2 linked regions of the Desulfurobacterium sp. TC5-1 genome follow. The main gene of each other region encodes a partner of the protein of the gene in region 2 in a complex. Links are inferred from orthologs where the notes say so. Each region holds a gene or a part of one and is shown on either strand. Other genes may lie near its edges.

What was found.
Region 1: the proteins of hisH (region 2) and hisF are in contact, whole or in part, in a crystal structure (PDB 6RU0), measured with the Thermotoga maritima proteins. The link is inferred for Desulfurobacterium sp. TC5-1 from one-to-one orthologs. Residues at the interface, in WP_004080484.1 of Thermotoga maritima: Asn15, Arg18, Arg22, Arg117, Leu118, Pro119, His120, Met121, Gly122, Trp123, Asn124, Asn134, Gly135, Tyr136, Tyr138, Val140, Tyr158, Glu180, Lys181, Ser182, Ser183, Lys184, Ile185; in WP_004080486.1 of Thermotoga maritima: Met1, Leu2, Ala3, Arg5, Ser40, Glu41, Asp45, Glu46, Ala70, Glu71, Ile73, Asp74, Ile75, Pro76, Phe77, Asp98, Lys99, Ser122, Gln123, Glu161, Thr195, Leu196, Asn247, Arg249, Glu251.

The regions. Positions count from the first base shown.
Region 1 is NZ_ATXC01000001.1:1,294,818-1,304,193, forward strand. Bases 3,171-6,123 are described here. They hold hisF (imidazole glycerol phosphate synthase subunit HisF), read right to left. Parts: upstream 5,049-6,123; coding sequence 4,293-5,048; downstream 3,171-4,292. Other genes in these bases: H153_RS0106805 (flavin reductase family protein), read left to right, coding at 3,171-3,498; H153_RS0106810 (hypothetical protein), read right to left, coding at 3,473-4,282; bamD (outer membrane protein assembly factor BamD), read right to left, coding at 5,064-6,014; H153_RS0106825 (Rne/Rng family ribonuclease), read right to left, coding at 6,024-6,123. Also shown: H153_RS0106785 (lysophospholipid acyltransferase family protein), read left to right, coding at 1-621; ispH (4-hydroxy-3-methylbut-2-enyl diphosphate reductase), read left to right, coding at 618-1,493; H153_RS0106795 (S1 RNA-binding domain-containing protein), read left to right, coding at 1,465-2,487; SsrA-binding protein SmpB, read left to right, coding at 2,460-2,921; more of H153_RS0106805, read left to right, coding at 2,923-3,170; more of H153_RS0106825, read right to left, coding at 6,124-7,499; H153_RS0106830 (TIGR03960 family B12-binding radical SAM protein), read right to left, coding at 7,496-9,376.
Region 2 is NZ_ATXC01000002.1:140,840-147,276, reverse strand. The notes cover bases 1,985-4,805. They hold hisH (imidazole glycerol phosphate synthase subunit HisH), read right to left. Parts: upstream 3,794-4,805; coding sequence 3,176-3,793; downstream 1,985-3,175. Other genes in these bases: H153_RS0108360 (MlaD family protein), read right to left, coding at 3,809-4,805; rlmB (23S rRNA (guanosine(2251)-2'-O)-methyltransferase RlmB), read right to left, coding at 2,472-3,176; H153_RS0108375 (hypothetical protein), read right to left, coding at 2,068-2,460; H153_RS0108380 (ATP-binding protein), read right to left, coding at 1,985-2,071. Also shown: H153_RS0108385 (sigma-54 dependent transcriptional regulator), read right to left, coding at 1-1,080; more of H153_RS0108380, read right to left, coding at 1,058-1,984; more of H153_RS0108360, read right to left, coding at 4,806-5,398; H153_RS0108355 (ABC transporter ATP-binding protein), read right to left, coding at 5,395-6,165; H153_RS0108350 (ABC transporter permease), read right to left, coding at 6,176-6,437. UniProt on the Escherichia coli protein: IGPS catalyzes the conversion of PRFAR and glutamine to IGP, AICAR and glutamate. The HisH subunit catalyzes the hydrolysis of glutamine to glutamate and ammonia as part of the synthesis of IGP and AICAR.

The sequences.
Region 1 (9,376 bases), on a different replicon or contig from region 2:
TACCCATGGTTAAAGAGAAAAAGAGCTTACTACATCTGGCTAAAAACTGCAGGTGCACTAATAGCGAAGTTAGGACGCCTTCAGGTAGAAGGAGAGGAAAACATACCTGAAGAGGGTCCTGTTCTTGTCGTTTCAAACCACAGAAGTTTTGTTGATCCTCCCCTTGTAGCTTACGCCGTTATGAAAAGGCCTGTCTTTTTTATGGCAAAAGAAGAGCTTTTTAAAACGCCTATTCTCTCCAGCCTGATAAAGCACTGGGGAAACGGCTTCCCCGTTAAAAGGGGAAGTTCAGACCTAAAAGCTCTTAAAACTGCTCTTGCTGTCCTTAAAAAAGGTGAACTTCTTGCCATATTCCCTGAAGGAACAAGAGCACCAACCGGAAAGTTTCTAAAGCCCAAAATAGGCGCAGGAATGATAGCTGTAAAGGCAAACGTTCCTGTTGTGCCGTGCTTAATAACCGGTAGTGAGAACCTTCTTCCAAAAGGGGCAAAATTTTTAAGGCCGGCAAATGTTAAAATCAAGTTTGGAAAACCTTTTAAACTCAACCTTGAAGATAAAAAAGAGAACTACGTTAAAGCGGCAGACATAATGATGGAAAAGATAAAGGAGCTTGCAGGTTGAAAATCGTAATTGCAAACAGTGCCGGCTTCTGCTGGGGTGTTAAAAGAGCGGTTAATATGGCCATTGAAGCTGCAAAAGAAAAGGGCATTGTGTATTCTTTAGGTGAACTTATACACAATCCTCAAGAAATAAAAAGGTTAGAAAACTTAGGGGTAAAAAAGATAGACTCTGTTGATGAAATAATTCCGAAAACAACTGTAATTATAAGGTCCCACGGTGTTCCACCAAAAATTATAGAAGCTTTAAAAGAAAAAAGTGTTGAAATAATTGACGCCACATGCCCATTTGTTAAAGCCATTCAGGATAAAGCTGTCTCTCTTGAAAAAGAGCACTTTCCGGTATGTATCCTTGGAAATAGTAAACATCCAGAAGTAATAGGTATCGCCGGTCACGTAAAAGAGCCCTTAATTCTTGAAACCGTGGAAGATGTCGAAAAGCTTCCTGAAATGCCAAAGTTAGGTGTTGTATGCCAGACCACTCTTAATTCAGAATTTCTCTCATTAGCAACATCCATCCTTGTTCAAAAGATAAAAGAGATAAAAATTTACAATACGATATGTAAGGCAACAAAGGTTCGCCAGGAAGAGGCGAGAAAGTTGGCTCATGAAGTTGACCTCATGATAATAATAGGCGGGAAAAATAGCTCAAACACAACAAAACTCTACCTCATATCAAAAAAGGTAAACCCAAACAGCTTTCACATCGAATCGGCAGATGAAATAAAAAAAGAATGGTTCGATAATATAAACAGTGTAGGAATAACGGCAGGGGCATCCACACCTCAGTGGATCATTGAAGAAGTGGTGGGAAGGGTAGAGACCATTTCCAAAGGGGGACAGGCAGTTGAAAGAGGATTTTGCAAAACTACTTGAAGAATATTTTGAGAAGAGGGAAAAGAAAAACGACATAATAGAAGGAACAGTAATAAAAATAAACGGGAAAGACGTCTTCGTGGATTATGGGGGGAAGTCTGAAGGCATAGTGCCGGCAGATGAATTCGACAAAATACCCGCTGTTGGCGACAAGGTTGAGGTTTGTATCGTAGAACCTGAAACGGAAGACGGCTATGCCCTTTTATCCGTTTCAACTGTAAGGACACTTAAAAAGTGGGAAGAAACGGCCAATAGACTTGAAAAAGAAAAAATTGTTGAAGGAACAATAAGGCAGAGAGTAAGAGGCGGGTACAAGGTTGATATAGGAAACGGTATATTTGCATTCCTTCCCCTTTCTCAGGTAGATATTATCCCGGTAACAAGGCCGGATAACTGGTTAGAAAGAAAAATAAAAGCAAAAGTTCTTTCTATAGACAGAAAAAGACAGAGCATCGTCATATCAAGAAGGCAGCTTATAGAAGAAGAAAGGGCGAAAAAACGAAAGGAAATTATCGCACATTTAAAAGAAGGGAACATTGCTGAAGGAACGGTTAAAAATATTGTAGATTTCGGAATATTCGTCGATGTTAACGGTGTCGACGGTCTTATACATAAAAGCGACATTTCCTGGTCAGGCTTAAAATCACCCTTTGAAGTAACCTCAATAGGAAAAAAAATAAAGGTAAAAATTATAAAAATAGACAGAGAGAAAGAGCGGTTATTCCTCTCTATTAAACGTTTAACAGAAGACCCTTTTGAAAGAATAGACGAAATTATCAAACCGGGACAAACGGTAAAAGGAAAGGTTGTCAGAATCTCATCAAAAGGTATATTTATTGAACTACCGGAAGACATAGCCGGTTTTGTTCCTATAGAATCACTAAAAGGACGAAGGCTCCGTGAAAAGAAAACATACACATTTACGGTAGAAAGGATAGACGCAGACAAGAGGAGAGTTATACTGACATGCCAGGAAAAAGAACACCGGAAATAAAAAATAAGAAGGCTTTTTACGACTATGAAATACTTGAAAAGTATGAAGCCGGTATAGAACTGAAAGGAACAGAGGTAAAATCTCTGAGAGAAGGAAAAGCAAACCTTAGAGACTCCTTCGTCAGGATAGACAATAACGAAGCTTACCTCTTTAATGCATACATAGCCCCCTACACCCACGGGAATTTATTCAACCACGAACCTACAAGGCGAAGAAAGCTGCTGCTCCACAAAAGAGAAATAAAGAGACTTTTGGGAAAATCGCAGGAAAAGGGACTCACCATTGTTCCTCTTAGAATGTACTTTAATAAAAGAGGTAAGGTAAAAGTAGAAATTGCCCTTGCTAAAGGTAAAAAGCTCTACGACAAACGGGAAACAATAAAGAAAAGGGAACAGGAAAGAGAAGCACAGAAGGCGCTAAAATACTGGAGATAAGATGAAAGTCGTTGACGTAAGCAAAGGCAAGCAGAGAGAAATAAGCAAACTCATATTCAATACCGTAGTACCAAGACCTATAGCGTGGATAACGACCGTTTCTGCTGATGGTATCGTAAATCTTGCACCTTTTAGTTTCTACAACGCTATAACAACAAAACCACCTCTCCTTTTTGTATCTATTGGAAAGAGAAAAGATGGCACAGAAAAAGACACAGTCAGGAACATAAAAGAGACGGGAGAGTTCGTTATAAACGTCGTAACAGAAACTTTTTTAGAAGAGATGGTTAAAACGGGAGAAGATCTACCGCCAGAAGAGAGTGAAGTAGAAAAGTTCAACATAGAAACCGTTCCATCAACAAAAGTTAAGCCGCCTATCGTTAAAGGTGTACCAGCAGCTTTTGAGTGCATACTTAAAGAGATTCTTGAAATTGGCGATACGCCGATGAACGTTGTTATCGGTGAAGTGGTAGCAATACACTATATTGAAGAGATTATCAACTCCTCTAAAGGAATAGTCGGAAGGTTGGGCGGAAAAAGGTACACCATAATCAGCGATGAAGTAGAGCTTCGTTAGAGGTTTTCACGTACTCAACGCACTTTTCCCAATCCTCTTTGAAAAACTCTCTCACCTCATTCAGCTTTTCCTTTTCCGGCATAAAATCAACGTCCGGAACAAACCTATCAGGAATATACTTTGCAAGGTACAGGATAGGATACCTTATCGGATAAACAAAGAGATACTTTTTAAGCTTACTATCACCGGGAATAAGGTTAATGTATCTTGAAACAGCATATATAAACTTAAGCTGCTTTTCATTATAGGATGCATGTTTTTTTGAAAACCTTATCTTTTCTTTGTCGTACGCCGTGCCTGTATAGGCAGCTATCTTATCAAGAAAACTTTCAGGATTACTTCTCAATTCATCGTAGAGAAGAACAAGAGGTTTTCTTGTAAAATGGCTTTCAAGAAACTTTATCTTTTCATAAAAAAGCATGTGTTTTATTCTAAAAAATCCCGTATTGTTGAGGTTAAAAAACTCGTCAAAAGAAAATCTGTGACCGTTCTTTATAAACCGTTTATACTGAGAAAGAATCCACTCATCGTGTCTTCTGATAACCATAATGGCACCGGTATCTGGAAAGTCTGCCGAAAACCACTCTACCTCTTTTTCAAATTGACGGTCAAATTCTCTGGAAACTAAAAACTTCCCGCTTCCCGCACGCTTTATTATCTCTTTGCTCTTTTTGTAACGGGTCATATGTATATAATTGATGCCTTTCAGTGCAGGAAAGAAAACAAACTGAAGATACTTTGAACCTGTTTTTCCAAGACCAACGTGAAAATAGACTTCAACCATAAACAACTCCTTAAAGCCTGACCGTTACACCTCTTTTCTTTAGATACTCTTTCAATTCTCTTATAGTCATCTCTTTAAAGTGAAAGACAGAAGCAGCCAAAACAGCGTCCGCCTTACCCTTAACAAGCCCTTCGTAAAAGTGTTCCTTCGTTCCTGCTCCACCGGAAGCTATAACAGGAACAGAAACGGCATCTGAAATTGCCCTCGTTAACTCTATATCGTAACCGGCCTTCGTTCCATCCCTATCCATAGAGGTTAAAAGAATCTCACCAGCCCCAAGATCAACAACCCTTTTAGCCCACTCAACAGCGTCAATGCCTGTCGGCGTTCTTCCGCCGTGAATGTAAACCTCCCAGGAATCGCCACTTCTCCTTGCATCTATTGCAACAACGATACATTGAGAACCAAAAATCCTCGCCCCTTCAGAGATAAGTTCCGGATTTTTAACGGCTGCCGTGTTTATAGAAACCTTATCGGCACCGGCGTTCAGCAAATTCCTTATATCCTCCACAGTTCTTACACCACCACCAACGGTAAGAGGCATAAAGACGCATTCTGCCGTTCGCCTGACAACATCTATCATTATGGATCTTTTCTCGTAACTTGCCGTTATATCAAGAAATACAAGCTCATCAGCCCCCTGTTCATCGTAAACTTTAGCGTTTTCAACAGGGTCACCGGCATCTATGAGGTTTACAAAATTGACACCTTTAACAACTCTACCCTCTTTAACATCAAGACAGGGAATAATTCTTTTGGCAAGCATGGCAACCTCACAAAATCAAAGTGTTTCAAAAAACCACCTGAAAAACGGCTTCTTTATGGGATTTTCAACAGGGAAAATCTCAACCTTTTCACTTCCCTTCAGTATATCCCTTGCCTTCCGGGTGTAGATTGAATCGGGATACTTTGTTATCAGGGTTTTCAGGGTCTTTTCTCCCTCCTCCCTTTCCATCTCCGCCAGCTTCTGCCAGTTTTCAATATCATGAAGAATGATGGAAATTCTTCTATCCCGAACCTTTACTTCCTCATCTGTTTCTGCCTCTGCAAGCTTCTCTTTTTCAGCATCAAGTTGCTCTTTTAAATCTTCAATTTTCTCCCTCGCCTGAATAGGTATAAAGTACCGGGCCCTGCCTATCAAAAACAGAAGTTTGTCAGGCTCTTCCACATCACTGTAAAGATTTTGAACCTCTTCATATCTTTGAAGGGATGCTGTAAACTGGTGAAGCATATCGTAGGTTAACCCTATATAGACTATGTGTTCCGCCAGAATTTTCCTGCATTCTTTCCTGATCTCTTCCGCCTTTGATCTAAGAGGTGAGTCAGGATAAGTCTCTATAAACGTGTTTATGGCATCTAAAGCTCTCTTTGTAAAGGTTTGATCCCACTGAGGACCTTTAACCAACTGAAGGTAACACAGGGAAAGATTAAAAAGTGCCCTGTCAGCGAACTTTGAAGCAGGAAAAAGGTTCAAAAATTCTTTATACTCAAGGGCTGCATCGGTGTAGTTACCATTCTTAAAATAAGCATCAGCAAGCATTATCATTGCCTCTTCTTTCTGTGAAGGCGTAAGATCCTTGGAAAGAGCTTCCTTCAGATTGAGAATCGCTTCTTTCCAATTTTCCGATTTAACAGCTTCTGTTCCTTTATTAAAAAGCTCCTGTCCCGTCTGTACCCGCTTTACACAGCCAGATATGAGAATAAATGCCAGCAGCGGCAAAATCTTTTTCACAACGCCTCCTTAATCACTCTTGGCTATCGTATATTTCTCTATGTGGTAATTCTCAACCGGTATAACTTTTATTTCTTTGCCGTAAAGCTCCTCTATCCGCTCTATTATATCTTTTTCATCAACCCTCAGCTTTTCCGTTACCAGAGGGTGAGCATAAACCTTTATTTTTCGTTTTCCGTTTTCTCTCGATATGAGCAGAAGTTCCCTTTCTATCTCAAAGGCAACCGTATCGGCAGACTTTACTCTTCCCTTCCCCTCACAGTAGGGGCAAGTCATTGTAAGACTTCTACCAAGACTCTTCTTAACCCTCTTTCGAGTCATTTCAACAAGGCCAAGATCCGACATACTGACAATCTTTGTTTTTGCCCTATCTTTGGAAAGCTCCTGCTCTAAAACCTCTATAAGCTTCTGCTTGTTCTCTTCAGATTTCATGTCTATGAAATCGATAACAATTATCCCGCCAATATCCCTTAATCTTAATTGCCTTGCTATCTCCTTTGCAGCCTTACAGTTAACGTTAAAAGCCGTCTCCTCAAGGTTGCTTGACTTCTTGAATTTCCCACTGTTAACATCGATGGAAACAAGGGCTTCCGTCTCATCTATAACTATGTACCCGCCACCGGGAAGATAAACTTTCCTTGAAAGTGCCTTTCCTATCGCTTCTTCAACGGGATACTTTTCAAATATTGGCCTATCACTATCGTACAACTTTATCTTATCGGCAAGTTTAGGAATAAAGGCCCTGGCGAAGTTAAGAGCTCTCCTGTATTCAGGTAGAGAGTCTATAAGAACCTCATCAACATCATCGGTTAAAACGTCCCTTAAAATCTTTGGCACAATTTCAAGATCCTGATAGAGCAGAAGAGGCGGCGGCTTTTTTTCTATCTTTTTTTCCAGACTGCTCCACACCCTCAAAAGATAAGAGAGGTCTTTCCTTAAATCCTCTTCTGTTGCACCTTCTGCAGCCGTTCTCAAAATTATTCCGTAACCTTTTGGAACTATAGATTCTCCTATCTTTTTTAACCGCTCCCTCTCCGCCTCGTCTGTTATCCTGCGGGATATACCTATCTTCTCTATGGTTGGAAGAAGAATCAAATAATGACCGGGAATGGTAAGGTTTGTGGTAACCCTTGGCCCTTTCGTACCAAGAGGCTCTTTTGTAACCTGAACAACTATCTCTTGTCCCGGCGATAGAACTTCTTCTATCGGTGGAAGTTCTATCTCATGGTTATCTTCATCAAAAAGTTCATCCTCAAACTCCCAGCTCACCGCATCTTTAACGTACAGAAAAGCGTTCTTGTAGTGGCCAAGGTCAACAAAAGCTGCCTGAATGGCAGGAAGAATCTTTAAGACCTTTCCCTTGTATATGTTTCCAACGATACCTCTGCTTCCCTTTCTCTCAACGTAAAACTCAACTAACTGTCCCTCTTCAAGGATAGCTATCCTGACTTCCTTAGGAAGCGCATTTATAAGTATCTTCTTCATAAGCCCACCACTATCTCTCTTTCAACTGAAACGGATGAAAGGTCCTTCCCTATCCAGAAGAGAAAGTCCTGTATATTCAGTATTCTCCCGTTAATAACATTGAGGTGCAGTGTTATTATACCTTTACTGACGGAAAAATCGGCCACTAAAGGACTTACCTGTGTTAACTTTCCCTTCCTGTTTTCAAGCTCCTGTGCCGTCAAAACACTTTTCACAGTATCTACATCAAAATCACCCTCTACTTTATAAACTACCTCCTTCACCTGTTCAAGAAGAGAGGCTTTCCTTCCAAGGGAAACAACCTTTTTAAACCGCAAACCTTCAGGCAGGACATCGTTAAAGTCAGAGAGTAACTGCTCATCAGGAAGAAACTCCCTGTAAAGCTCCACTTCCACGATTTCGTTTTTACTTTCAACACCGGTTGGAATGCCTAAAAGGATTGAAAAACGTGGATGGGGATTAAACTTTCCCTGATACCTTACCGGAACAGCAAAACGTCTGAATATTCTCGTAAAAACTCTGTTTATATCAAGGAGAGAAAGAAAACGGCTCTTCCCCCTTTTTTCAAAAAAGAATGCAACCTTTGAAATCAGAGGAAATTCTCTCCTTTCAACAGGTGGAACGGAAAACTCTATTCTCTCCGGTATTGGAAAATCCTTCAGTTTATTCACCTCCTCCGGCGTACACGCTCCACAACCGTGACAGCCTACAATCCTGCAGTCAGGCGTTCTCTCCTCTCTATAAGCTTTTTCTCTCTCTTTCAAAAGGAACTTCCTGGAAACAACACCCTCTATGAAATCCCAGGGAAGAGGCTTATCAATTGGTCTTTCTGCAATCTCATCCTCCATATTAATTCCCGTCTCCCTAAAAGCCCTCTCCCAAACATCAAAACGGAAATACTCATCCCAGCTGTCAAGAGAAGCGCCAAGACGGAAAGCAACTTCGATAGCCTCCGCCATCCTTTCATCTCCCCTCGTTAGAAGGGCCTCCAAAAGGGACATCTCCGGATTGTGAAAACGAAGCCTGAAAGTTTTAGGCGAATACCTCTTAATGTACTCTATCTTCGCCCTTGCTTCTTCCGTAGAAATAAACCTCTCCCATTGAAATGGTGTGAAAGGCTTTGGAACAAATATGGAAAACCCAGCTGCAAGATGCTTCCTGCCCCTATACCTTTTTCCTATCTTGTGAATTTTCCAAAGAAGTTCCGTCAAAGCTTCTATATCTTCATCCGTCTCCGTCGGAAGGCCTATCATAAAGTAAAACTTCAGCTTACTCCAGCCCCTCTCAAACAGCCCCTCCACAAGCGAGAAAATGTCATCGTCAGAAAGATCCTTGTTTATAACCTTACGTAATCTCTCCGTTGCCGCTTCCGGAGCTATGGTAAAACTTGACTTCCTTATCTTCATCAACTGTGTCGCAAGGTCTGGATTAAACCCTTTAACCCTCATTGAAGGGAGAGAAAGGCCTATCATCTCAGAGTGGCAGAGTTTCATAACGGCAGGAATGAGCTCGTTAAACCTTGAATGATCTGAAATACTAAGAGAGAGGAGAGACGCTTCCTCGTAACCGGTATTTCTAAATGTCTCATTAACGATGGAAACTATCTCATCCACGCTCCTTTCTCTGTAAGGCCTGTAGGCAAAACCCGCCTGACAGTAGCGGCAACCTCTGAGGCATCCTCTCATGGCCTCAACAACTATCCTATCGTGAACGGTCTCAACAGATGGAACAACCGGTTTAACAGGGTAAAATTCCCTCGCCAAATTGCGGAAAACCGCCTTTTTCACAGGTCTTTTCCCAAAAACGGGAACATAGACACCCTCTATCTCTGCAGCCTTCTCCAAGAATTCTTTTTTTGCCAGACCTTTCTCTTTTTT
Region 2 (6,437 bases):
TGACAGCAGCATTGCCTTCAGTATCATATTTTCAAGCTCTCTCACGTTTCCCGGGAAATCGTAAGAGCAGAGCCACTCTTTTGCCCTTTCTGTTAACTGTTTTACGGGGAGTTTAAACTCTTTTGAGAATTTTTTGATGAAGAAGCAGGCTAAGGGAATGATATCTTCCCGTCGCTCTCTAAGTGGCGGCAATTCTATTCTTAAAACATTTAATCTGTAAAAGAGGTCTTCTCTGAACCTTCCTTCTCTCACCTCTTTTTCTAAGTCTCTGTTTGTGGCTGCAACTATTCTCACGTCAACCTTTATCGGTGCATCACCCCCGAGGCGCCTTATCTCTTTTTCCTGTATGGCTCTTAGAAGTTTTGACTGTAATGAAAGTTCGATCTCGCCTATTTCATCTAAGAAGAGCGTTCCTCCATGTGCCTGTTCAAAAAATCCCTTTTTCCTTGAAGTTGCTCCTGTAAAAGCTCCCTTTTCGTATCCAAAAAGTTCTGCTTCTAACAGGTTTGTCGGGAGGGCGGCGCAGTTTATGGCAACGAATGGTCCGTCTGCCCTTTTGGAATACTTGTGAATGGCCCTGGCTACAAGCTCTTTTCCTGTTCCGCTTTCACCAACTATCAGAACGGTTGCATCTGTCCTGGCCACTCTTCCTATTAGCTTAAAAACTTCCTGCATCTTTTTGCTTGAGCCTATGATGGCGTCTTCATCTATTACGTCAAGTTCTTCCTTTTCTGTTGAAAAGGTAATTCGGTCAACGATCGTTTTTATGTCTTCAAGTTCAAAAGGTTTGGTAATGTACTCAACGGCACCTCTGTCAATTGCTTTAATCGTGTAGTCCATCGTGCCGTAAGCTGTTAGTATTACTTTAGGGATATCTTTTTCATAAGAGAGGAGGTCTATGCCGCTAATACCGGGCATTTTTATATCTAAAAAGGCCAAATCCGGCTTTTTGGTCTTTAGTATCTCAAGGGCTCTGTTTCCGTCTTCCGCTTCGTAAACTGTGTGCCCCAGGGTTTCAAGATACTTTTTCAGTACTAACCTTATGTTTCTTTCATCGTCAGCTATGAGAATCCTTGCCATTGCCTTTCAGGTCTCCGATAGGTAGATAGATGGATACAGTTGTGCCTTTTCCTTTCTCGCTTTGAACTTCTATTTTACCACCGTGGTTGGTTACAATCTCTTTTGATATGTACATTCCGAGGCCTGTTCCCTTTTCTTTGCCTTTTGTAAAAAACGGTGTGAAGAGGTTTTCCAGGTCTTCTTTTTCCATGCCACTGCCGGTATCTTTTATTTTTATGAAGTAAAAGCCCTTTGGTTGAATTGCGTATCCTGTTTCAATCGTTATGACTTTGTTTTTTGCGTTTTCAAGTGCTTCAATGCTGTTCTTTATAAGGTTAGAGATGACCTGAAACATTCGGTCTTTGTCCATGTAAACTTCAGGCAGGGAAGGGTCAAACCGTCTATCTATCTCTATTCCTTTTTCTTCGAATACCGTTTTAAACGTTTTTAGAACATCGTTTAAAAGTCTGTGTATGTTGTATCTACACCATTTAAGATTTGTGAAGTCAAAGCTTTCAGATATTCTGTCTAAGAACCTCTCTATTCGCTCTATTTCTGAAAGGATGACTTCTAACAGTTCTTCATCAAAGTTTTTTAATGTAAGCATCAGTTTTGCAGAGGCTTTCATTCCACTTAACGGATTGCGGAGTTCATGAGATATGCCTTTTAAAAAGACATCAAAGTGTTCTGCCGGGTTGTCCTTCTTTTTTGTCTTTACGGCGACGACAGCACCTTTTATCTCTTCACCTGAGAAAAACGGAGATATGGACAGTATAAAGCCGTTGACTTCCACGTTGTGAATCTCTATTCCGTCAGTCACGCATTTTTCTATCCATTTTTTGATGTCTGCTGCGAGGATTTCAGAAATGTTTTTACCTTCAAGATATTTCCTTGAGCGGTTCAGTAGCATTTCCAGCTTTTGATTGAAAAAGAAAACCCTTCCCGACCTATCGCATACGGCAATCGGGAAGGGAAGAGAGAATATTAGGTCTGAAAATTCCGGGTTTTTCAAGTGAGTGATATACCTCCCTGTCCGCCTTTTGGAAATTCTTTAATCTTAGAGATGTCAAGGCCGGTTGATGGCAGTTCTATTCCTGCTGCTGCCGCTTTAAACTGTTGATGGAACTCTTTCAATCTTGATCTTTCTCCGACAGGAACGATTGTTACGATCTGGGATTTCATTACGATTGCATCAACGGGTTCGTTTGCAGTTGGATCGACAGGCATTATCGTGGCTTGTGCACCCTGGGATGTTGGTATAAGTGCAAACATACCTGCATCTTTGATTTTCAGGTAGTCATCGCCTATTTCATCTAAGATACCTATGATACCTGAAGAAGGTATTACACCTTCACCTGAAGTTGTTTGAATAAATACAAGTTTTCCCTTGAGATTTTCCATAATTTCCTCCGTTATTTTTGGACTGATAATAAATATAATCCTATGGCTACAGCATTGGAAACGTTTAAAGAATTAACATGTCCTTTCATGGGAATCGTTACGATGTCATCCAACAGTTTTTTTACAGGTTTTGAGATACCTTTCCCTTCAGAGCCGGCAATAAGTCCTACAGGATAGGGAAAAGAGTATCTGCTTATGTCTTTTCCGCCTGCCTCAAGTCCTATTAGCCAACCGCCTTTCTCTTTGAATTCAAACAGACTCTGGCGGAAACTGTTTACTATGGCAAATGGAACGTAGAATACTGCACCGGTTGATGCTTTTACCACGGTGTCCGTTATGGTAACACTTCTGTCTTTAGGGATAACTATCCCTGCGGCACCAAAGGCGTCGGCACTTCTAAAGATGGCACCCAAGTTGTGGGGGTCTTCCACTCTATCTAAAAATAAAAGGTAGCCGCCTGTTGCGATAGTCCTTTCCACAAGTTCATCAAAGGATTTTGGTTCGACAGGGGAGACGAGGGCTACAATGCCCTGATGTTTATCCGTTTTGGAAACTTCGGATAGTTTTTTCCTTCCGGTTTTTACCGTTTTAATCCTCTTTTTCTTTAAAAGGGATAGAATTTCCCGATGTTTAAACCTTTCATCAACATAGACTTTCAGTATAGGGTAGTCTGCCCTTAAGGCTTCCATTATGGGATTAACGCCGTAGATAACCATTAGTTTGTCCCTACCATTTCAAGAAAGTTTGAAAGGAGTTTGAGTCCGGCTTTCTGACTCTTTTCGGGGTGGAATTGAGTGGCTATTATGTTTTCTTTTTCTATAGAAGAGACAAAGTCGATACCGTAGTCTGTTGTTGTAAGGATAACAGACGCATCCTCTGGTTTAACGTAGTAAGAATGGACAAAGTAGAAAAATTCGCCGGTTTTTATACCGTTTAGGAATCTTGATTCTTTTTTGATAGAAACCTGATTCCAGCCCATGTGTGGGATTTTGTACTCATGGGGGAGTTCAAATCTTACAACTTTTCCCTTTATGATGCCAAGTCCTTCTTCTTCGCCGAATTCGTAACCTTTCTCAAAAAGCAGATGGAGTCCGAGGCATATCCCTAAAAAAGGTTTACCCTTTTCAACCTCTCTTATTATGACTTCCCATAGGTTTCTTTCTTTTAAATTTTTAACGGCGTCTTTAAAAGCTCCGACACCTGGCAGAATTATGGCTTCTGCGTCTTTTATCTTATGCATTTCGTCTGTAACAACAACGTTGCCGCCCACGTACTCGACGGCCTTACTAACACTTCTTAAATTTCCCATACCGTAGTCTATAACCGCTATCATCCCTATAACTCCCGATTAAAAAGATGGCATTGAACCCATGAGGTACTTAACATCTTCGTCACCAAAAGATAAACCACTTCCAATAAAGAATCCCCGCCACTTATTGTAGAGAAGTTCATCTCCGCCGAAGTAAAGATACCAGTTTTTGTTTATGTTGTAGGATAAGCCTATTCGCAGATGAGGAGGCAGTTGCTTTCCGTAACCGTCCTTTCTGTCTATGTCCCAGATGGATGTATAAATTTTCCATTTGTTGTCTGGAAAGAGATAATCAATTCCACCACCGGCAGTTGTCTCTATGACGCCACCTCTCAGCACCCACTTTCCATTTTTCAGGAAAAACGGGTCTTTAAAAATTCTTGCGTACTGGAGTGTAAATTCTGTGTCAAAGCTTTGCGTTACCTTCTCATCAATAGATAGAGCACCCGTTGCGTTTGTTATGTAATAGGTTGTGTGGTCTATCTTTCCGTGGGAATCTGCAACAACTTCAAACAGGTAATATCTGTCTTTTGATTCGGGAACAACTCTTAAAGAGATGCCACCTCTTGCGTTGCCTGTGGCGGTGTTTACGTCACCCCTGAATCCTATGTAAACCTTTGTTTGTTCAAATTTGTCGGCAAGTTTACCAAGGGCATGAGCGGCACTTGTGAGGTTTTTGTACAGTGTATCGTCGTTTATTATCTTTGCTATTGTGCCGTTGCCCTGCTGTAGTTTCTTGATAAGTTCATTGAGGTTTCTTGTAGATTTCTTAACATTCTCAATGGCTGCTGAAATGTTTTCTTCGTTCTTTCCGCTTATGAGTCTGTTTATCTGTGTCACAGTTGCGTTTATTTGATCGGCTATTCTTTCTGCCTCAGCTACAAGTTTAGGTGCTTCCTCTGATGAAGTTTTTAAGTTTTTTACGATGTCTCTAATGTCTCCCCTGTTTTCTACGACTATCTCATTAAGCTGTGAAGAGAGTGACTTAAGGTTTTCTGCAATTTCAGGAACGTCACTTTTTAAAAATTCAGACAAAGAAGCAAGGTTTTGGGCGAGTTTTCTCAGGTTTTCTCTGTTGTCTTCCACTGTTGCTGTAACCTGTTCGGTGAGTTTTGTTATCTGATTGAGGAGCAGTGCTATTCTGTTTTTTCCGTCAGGTGTTATTAATGATTGATTTAGAGCGTCAACGGTTTCGTAAATTTTGAGCATAAGCTGGTCGGTTGAAATTGTAGATTTTCCTCTTGTAATAGTTGAGCCGGAAGTCAGAACGGGCGCATTTTCAGAACCGGGGATTATCTCTACGTATTTTTCACCCATTAGTCCCATCGTTTCTATGATTGCATAGGCGTCCTGGTGGAGCGTTACAGGTTTTGTGAACACAACTTTGACTTTTGCTTTTCCGTTTGGTAGCACCTCTATGTTTGTAACTTTTCCGACGCGAACCCCTGCAACCATAACCGGTGCTTCTTCGGCAAGTCCTGCAACGTTGTCAAAGAGAATGTAATATTGGCTGATAGCCCTTTCACTACTGTACTTTAGGGGTTCTATTGTTGTGGCTATTATGCCAAGTCCAAGAAGTCCTGCTATTACAAACGCACCGACCTTTGCCTCTACGGAAAGATTTTTCATCCTCTATACCCCAGATTAGCTGTTATCGGGCCTTCAGGAAGGCCTTCTATAAACTGTCTTACTGCTGGATTTTGAGATTTTTCTATCTCTTCTGGTTTACCAAGTTCCAGTATTTTTCCGTTCCAGAGAATGGCCATTCTATCAGCTATCCTAAAAGCACTGTTGATATCATGGCTGACTACAACGCATGTTTTACCGAGTTCATTTTTAAGCTTTAAGATCATCTTGTCAATTATAGCGGTCATTACGGGGTCAAGTCCCGATGTTGGTTCATCAAACAAGATACATTTGGGGTTTACACAGAGAGCTCTCGCTATGGCAACTCTTTTTCTCATACCGCCGGAGAGTTCAGAAGGGTATAGGTCTTCTGTTCCGTGCATTCCAACGAGGGAAAGGTAACGTTCAGCTTCCTTCCTTGCCTCTTCGGCTGGAATACCTTTGTTTTCAAGGAGAAAGAAGGCGACATTTTCCCATACTGTTAGGGAGTCAAATAGAGCTCCTCCCTGAAAAACATAAGTTAGCTCTTCTCTAAAGTGGAATTTTTCTTCTTCGGATAGAGAAAAAACGTCTTTTCCATATACGATTACTTTTCCTTCATCCGGTGTTACCAGTCCTGATATCTGTTTAAGCAAAACACTTTTGCCCGTTCCTGATGGACCCATTATGACGAAGATTTCACCTTCGTACACGTTGAAAGATACGCCGTTGTGTACGATTTTATTTCCAAAACTTTTCTTTAAATTTTCCACTTTTATGGCTATTTTCATCTATACTCCGTCAGAGGTTCAGGGTTCTTAAAATGTAAGTTATTATGTAGTCAAATATAAGAATGGCCATCGATGATGTGACTACAGCTTTCGTTGTTGCTTCACCGACACCTTTGGCGCCTCCTTTTGTGTAATATCCGTACAGACAGCTTGTCACAGAGAGGATGAAACCAAAGAAAGCAGCTTTGATTAGACCGTGCCATACATCGTCCATAGTCATGAAGTTTTGAGTGTATCTCATAAAAAGGGTGCTGTTGATGTTGAACATTTTT